Regions from separate parts of the Oceanimonas doudoroffii genome, predicted to be linked through region 2. Evidence: predicted binding sites of a transcription regulator. Region 2 holds the regulator's gene; the other holds the start of a gene.
What was found. Region 2 encodes MetJ, which represses methionine synthesis genes. Its sites were predicted from a motif close to AGANNTCTAGANNTCT; they were not measured.

Region 1 (3,413 bases), on a different contig from region 2:
GGCGCCCATGGCCTGGGCCGCTTCCACCAGCCCTGACGGCACTTCCATCAGCGCCCCTTCCATCAGTCGAGCCACAAAGGGAATGGCGGCAACGGTCAGCGGCACCACGGCGGCCCAAGTGCCGATGCTGGTGCCGACCACCAACCGGGTAAAGGGAATGATGGCCACCAGCAGAATGATAAAGGGCACGGAACGGCCGATGTTCACCACCGTACCCAGAATCTTGTTAAAGGCCTTGTTTTCCCATATCTGGCCGGGTTTGCTTACGTGCAGGGCAATGCCCAGCGGCAAGCCCAGGGCACAGGCGATGGCGCCCGAGCCGAAGGTCATGATCAGGGTCTCCCAGAGTGCCGAGAGCAGCAGGTTAATCATGGCGTCGGACATAACCGAGTAACTCCACCTGAATTTTGTGTTCCTGAAGGTAAACGATGGCGGCCTGAGTCTGTTCTGGCTGGCCATCCAGCTCGGCCAGCATAAAGCCGAACTTCACGCCGCCGGCATATTCGATGTCGGCGCTGAGAATGGTGACGTCCACCTGCAGCTCGCGGCTGAGAATGGAGATCAGTGGCGTATCCACGGTTTCGCCGGTAAAACCCAGCCGCACCAGGGGCAGGGCATCGGCTACCGGTTCGGCCGATAGCCGGGCCTGGTATTCATCGGGAATTTCCAGATGAATGGTGGAGGCGATAAAGCGCCGAGCCAGATCGGTCTGGGCGTTGGCAAAGAACCAGGCAACTTCTCCCTGTTCCACCAGCTCACCGTCGTTGATAATGGCCACTCGGTCGCAGATGGACTTCACCACCTGCATCTCGTGGGTGATCAGCAATATGGTCAGCCCGAGGCGCTGGTTGAGCTCTTTCAGCAGTGCCAGAATGGACTGGGTGGTCTGCGGATCCAGCGCCGAGGTGGCCTCGTCACACAGCAGCACCTTGGGTGCCGGCGCCAGTGCCCGGGCGATGGCCACCCGTTGCTTCTGACCACCCGACAGGGCGTTGGGGTAGGCGCTGGCGCGATGGGACAGTCCCACCAGCTCCAGCAGCTCGCTGACCCGCTGTTTGATCTCGGCCTTGGGGGTGCCTGCCAGCTCCAGGGGCAGAGCCACGTTGTCGAAGACGGTGCGCGACGACAACAAATTGAAGTGCTGAAAAATCATGCCGATATTGCGGCGGGCACGGGACAGTTCGGTACCGCCCATGGCGGTCAGATCCTGGCCGTCCACGTATACGCGACCCTCGGTGGGGCGCTCGAGCAGGTTGACGCAACGGATCAGGGTGCTCTTGCCGGCACCGGATTCGCCGATAACGCCCATGATCTGGCCGGCAGCGACCTCCAGATCGACGTTTTTAACGGCGTGAACGGCATTCTCGCCCGCTCCGTAGCGCTTGGTAATATTGGTCAGTTTGATCATCGGAGGATGGGCCCTTCCGGTATGGTTATCCACTGCATAGACAGCGTAAGAACAGGGACAAGTCATGCTGGCATGACAGATGGCAGAGGATGCTAAGCCGTCTGGACGTCCGAGTCAACGAGTATTTCCCGTCACGGCGCGAGAATGAAAACTGGCTAGTGCCTTGTCCCTTTTTCCAATGCCTTGATATAGGATGAAAAAGAACAGCATAAGCCGTAAGCTGGCATGATAAGACTCGACTGTTATGCATTAGTCGAAGGAATATTGAACAAGGGAATCGACAGCAGGCAACCCTGTTGGTGATTCGCGATACTCAGAGTTTTCAGGCTGAGCGTTTCAGGGAACGAAGATAAGGAAAACGATGGGCCAGTATTTTCTGCGTCGATTATTGCTGCTGATCCCCACCTTTCTCGGCATTACCCTGGTGGTGTTTGCCATTACCCGATTTGTGCCGGGCGGCCCGGTTGAACGCATGCTGATGGAAAGTCAGCTGGCGGGCAGCGAGTTCAGCCAGAGTAGCCGGGGCGGGCAGGTGTTGTCCTCCGAGCAAATCGATGAGCTCAAGGAATTTTACGGGCTTGATAAGCCGGTGGGCGAAGCCTACCTGGACTGGCTGGGCAAGCTGGTGCGGCTCGATCTGGGGGAGTCCACCCGTTACTACCTGCCGGTGTGGGAGCTGATCCAGGAACGGCTGCCGGTGTCGGCCTTTTTTGGCATTAGCACCTTTATTCTCAGTTATCTGGTGTCCATTCCCCTCGGAGTGCTCAAGGCACTCAGGCATAACAGCCGCTTCGACAGCATCAGCTCCATGTTTATCTATGCCGGCTATGCCCTGCCGGCTTATGTGGTGGGCATTTTTCTGCTGACGGTGTTCGCCTTTCAGCTGGGCTGGTTTCCCATGGGTGGCTTTGTGGGGGACGATTTCTACTATCTGGAGGGCTTTTGGCCCAAAACCCTGAATTTGTTTCACCATGCCCTGCTGCCGCTGATTGCCTACGCCATCGGCGATTTCGCGGTGCTCACCATGACCATGAAAAACAGCCTGATGGAAAACCTGTCGGCGGATTATGTGCGCACCGCCGTGGCCAAGGGCCTGCCGTTTGGCAAGGCGGTGACCCGCCATGCCCTGCGCAACAGCCTGATCCCCATTGCCAGCCACTTCGGCAACGTGATTTCGGTGTTTTTCGCCGGCTCTTTCCTGATTGAAGTGATCTTTAATATCGACGGCCTGGGCCTGCTGGGCTACGAAGCGGTGGTGGAGAGGGACTATCCGGTGGTAATGGGCATACTGGCGGTGACCTCACTGTTGATGCTGCTGGGCAACATATTGTCGGACATCTGCGTGGCGCTGGTGGATCCGCGAGTGAGGTTCGATGGCTAGACTGCTTTCCGATGTCACCAAAAAGAAGTTGCGCCGTTTTCGCAGCATTAAACGCGGTTACTACGCCTTTGTGATTTTTATGGTGATGGTGTTGCTGGCCGCCGCCGCCGAGCTGTGGGTCAGCAACCGGGCGCTGCTGGTGAAATATGAGGGTGAGCTGTACTTTCCCACCTATGGTGCCGTGATCACCGGCGACACCTTTGATCTCGGTTATCAATATGAAACCGACTACAGAGAGCTGAAGCGAGTGCTGAGCGAGCAGCCCGGCAACTGGGTGCTGCTGCCCCTGGTGCCCTGGAGTCCCTATGAGCAGGATTACAGCGGCAGCACCTATCCACCCACGGCGCCCAGCCTGGCAAACCGGCACTTTCTCGGCACCGACAGCTCGGGCCGGGACATGGTCGCGCGGCTGGTATACGGCTTTCGTACCGCGGTGGGCTTTGCCTTTATCGCGCTCACCGCCAGTTATGTGATTGGCGTGATGCTGGGCTGCCTGATGGGATTTCTCGGCGGTCGCTTCGATCTGCTGTTTCAGCGCTTTATCGAGATCTGGTCCCAGGTGCCGTTTCTTTACGTGATCATGATACTGGTGTCGATTACTCAGCCCAACTTTGCCCTGTTTGT
Region 2 (3,413 bases):
CCCTGACGCAAGCGAATGACGGCACCGATTTCCACCGGTTTGCCGGGCTTGGTGCGCTGACCGTTGTAGTGCACCTTGCCGCCGTCGATCATTTCCCGGGCCAGGCCGCGGGTCTTGTAAAAGCGGGCGGCCCACAGCCATTTGTCCAGCCGCACGGAATCCGTTTTTCCGTTCATGGTACTCGCTCTCGTCAAAACCGTGCTCACGATTATATCAGATGGCCTGCTTTGGCATGCAAGCGCAAGCAAATCTCCCATTGTGTTCATTCTGCGGCAGACGTTGGCCGCCAGTTGCGATAACCTCATGTCAGGGCGAGTCAAAAAACGGGACGGGCCATGGCCGACAACAAGCAAAAACCCCAGATACTGCATACCGAACTGGTGGCGGAAAGCCGCCTGTTTCGCGTGGAATCGGTACACCTGCGCTTCAGCAACGGCGTTGAGCGAGTCTATGAGCGCATGCGTGGCGGCGGTCGCGGTGCCGTCATGCTGGTGCCCATGCTGGACGACGACACCATTTTGTTGATTCGGGAATACTCCGCCGGCACCCACAGCTACGAGCTCGGGTTTCCCAAGGGGCTTATCGATCCCGGTGAGACCGCCCTGGAGGCGGGCAACCGGGAGCTGATGGAAGAGGTGGGTTACGGCGCCCGTACGCTTGTCCCGCTCAAGCAGGTCAGCCTGGCCCCCGGTTACTTTGGCAGCCGCATGGACATTCTACTGGCACGGAATTTGTATCCGGAACAGCGGGAAGGGGACGAGCCCGAACCGCTGGAAGTGGTGCCCTGGCCCCTGAGCCGGCTGGACGAGCTGATGGCCCGACCCGACTTTTCCGAGGCGCGCAGCATCTGCGGCCTGTTTTTATTGCAGGACTGGCTGAATAAAGAGGAATAATCATGGATACCAGTGCCCTGTTGCCGGGGGTAAAGGCGGCAGCCCGTGAGGCCGGCAGGCTGATCCTGTCAATGTATAACAGCGGCGAGTATCAGGCCGAAAGCAAGGACGACGACAGCCCGGTAACCAGCGCCGATCTGGCCGCCCATGCTTACCTCGACCAGGCCCTACGCGCCCTGGCGGACGTGCCGGTATTGTCGGAAGAAGGCGGCAACATTCCGCTGTCCGAGCGCTGCACCTGGCCCCGCTACTGGCTGGTGGATCCGCTGGATGGCACCCAGGAGTTCATTGCCGGCAGCGGTGACTTCTCCACCATGATCGCACTGATTGAACACGGCAAGCCGGTACTGGGGGTGGTCTATGGCCCGGTACACGATCTTATGTATTACGCGGTGCATGGCCAGGGGGCCTTCAAGGAGGCCAATGGCGAGGTCATCCAAATCCACGCCCGGCATTATGCCGCCGACAAGCCGGTGGGCAGCCTGTGCATTGCCATCAGCCGACGGCAGAACGTGGACTGGGTGCGCTCCCGGCTTACCGACGATCTGGACTATCGCCTGCTGCCCCTGGGCTCAAGCTCGCTCAAGTCGTGCCTGGTGGCGGAAGGTGAGGCGGATCTGTACATACGTATCGGCCCCACCGGCGAGTGGGACACCGGCGCCACCCAGTGCATTGTGGAAGAGGCGGGGGGACGCATTCTGGATCTGGGACTGGCGCGGCTCAGCTATAACGAGCGCGACAGCCTGATCAACCCCAACTTCATCACCCTGGGGGACGAAGGCCTGCCCTGGAACCGGATTCTGCGGGGGAAAGCCTGAATACAACAAGGGCGGCCATGGCCGCCCTTGTTTAATCGTCCTGGCCGAAATCCTCGATTTCAATGCCCAGTGCGGTCATGATTTCCCGGGCGTGGGCCGGAATCTGGTCGGGTACGTCCTTGCGCAGGTCGTCGTCCTGGGGCAGGGGCTGGCCGGTGTAGGCGTGCAGAAACGCCTCGCACAGCAGCTCGCTGTTGGTGGCATGGCGCAGGTTGTTGACCTGACGACGGGTGCGCTCGTCGGTCAGTACCTTGAGTACCTTGAGCGGGATGGAAACGGTGATCTTTTTGACCTGCTCGCTTTTCTTGCCGTGCTCGGCGTAAGGACTGATATAGTCGCCGTTCCATTCAGTTTTCATCGTCCACCTGCGTTCGGAAATTAATTCCGGCGAATTGTAACCCCTGCTTTTTGTATTGGCAATCCAACGGCAAAGCCTTTCAGCCGTCCAGATGGCTTGACGGCTTTTGTTCCCTGGGTTACTGTGCGCTTCTTGAAAATCTTCGTTTCAGGCTGCCGTGCGCAAAGGAGAAGGACATGCCGACTTACAAGACTCAGACCCACGCCGTTCGTACCGGCCTTGAGAGCGACACGCAGCATGGGGCCGTGGTACCGCCCATCTACCTGAGCAGCACCTATTCCTTTGCCGACTTCAACCAGAAGCGGCAGTTCGATTACGCCCGCTCCGGCAACCCCACCCGCCAGACCCTGCTTGACGCCCTGACCCACCTGGAAGGCGGTGCCGGTGCGGCGGTCACCGCCAGTGGCCTGGGCGCCATCAATCTGATCGTGACCTCACAGCTGCAGCCCGGTGACCTGCTGGTGGTGCCCCACGATTGTTACGGCGGCAGCCAGCGGCTGTTCAACTCCCTGGCCGCCAAGGGCCTGTTTGAACTGGCCTATGTGGATCAGACCGATGCCGACGCCCTGGCCGCGGTCATGGCGCGCCAGCCGCGCATGCTGTGGATTGAAACGCCGTCCAACCCGCTGCTGCGGGTGGTGGACATTCAGGCGCTGTGCGCCGCCGCCCGGGCCGTGGGCGCGCTCAGCGTGGTGGACAACACCTTTCTGTCGCCGGCGCTGCAGCAGCCGCTGAAACTGGGCGCCGACCTGGTGCTGCATTCCACCACCAAATACATCAATGGCCATTCCGACGCCCTGGGTGGCGCCGTGGTGGCGGCGGATCCGGATCTGGCCGAGCAACTGCGCTGGTGGGCCAACTGTCTGGGCCTGACTGGTTCCGCCTTTGACAACTACCTGACCCTGCGCGGCCTGCGCACCCTTGGGGTGCGCATGCGCCAGCACTGTGAAAACGCCGAGGCGCTGGTGGCCTTTCTGCAAACCCAGCCCAGGGTCAAGGCGGTGTATCATCCCAGCCTGCCGGGCAATCCGGGCCACGACATTGCCGCTCGCCAGCAGGCCGGCTTTGGCGCCATGCTCAGCTTTGAGCTGGATGCCGACGAGGCCGGGCTCAAGGCCTTCCTGCAGCAGCTGCAGCTGTTCTCCCTGGCCGAATCCCTGGGCGGGGTGGAAAGCCTGATCGCCCACCCGGCCACCATGACCCACGCCGCCATGAGCCCGGAGGCTCTGGCCGAGGCCGGCATCAGCCAGCAGCTGCTGCGGGTGTCCGTCGGCATTGAGGACGGTGGTGATCTGATCCACGATTTGGAAAACGCATTCAAGGTACTCAGCAAGTAAATGACCA

Region 1: metN (methionine ABC transporter ATP-binding protein MetN) is a predicted target of MetJ. The motif match lies at 1,504-1,519, and genes of this name have one in related genera.

The regions. Positions count from the first base shown of each region.
Region 1 covers NZ_NBIM01000010.1:5,068-8,480, reverse strand. The annotation lists gene B6S08_RS17110 (methionine ABC transporter permease) at 1-384, opposite strand, end outside; gene metN (methionine ABC transporter ATP-binding protein MetN) at 365-1,408, opposite strand; gene B6S08_RS17100 (ABC transporter permease subunit) at 1,770-2,789, shown strand; gene B6S08_RS17095 (ABC transporter permease) at 2,782-3,413, shown strand, end outside.
Region 2 covers NZ_NBIM01000004.1:58,246-61,658, reverse strand. The annotation lists gene hslR (ribosome-associated heat shock protein Hsp15) at 1-176, opposite strand, end outside; gene nudE (ADP compounds hydrolase NudE) at 336-893, shown strand; gene cysQ (3'(2'),5'-bisphosphate nucleotidase CysQ) at 893-1,711, shown strand; gene metJ (met regulon transcriptional regulator MetJ) at 1,743-2,069, opposite strand; gene metB (cystathionine gamma-synthase) at 2,246-3,406, shown strand; gene metL (bifunctional aspartate kinase/homoserine dehydrogenase II) at 3,407-3,413, shown strand, end outside.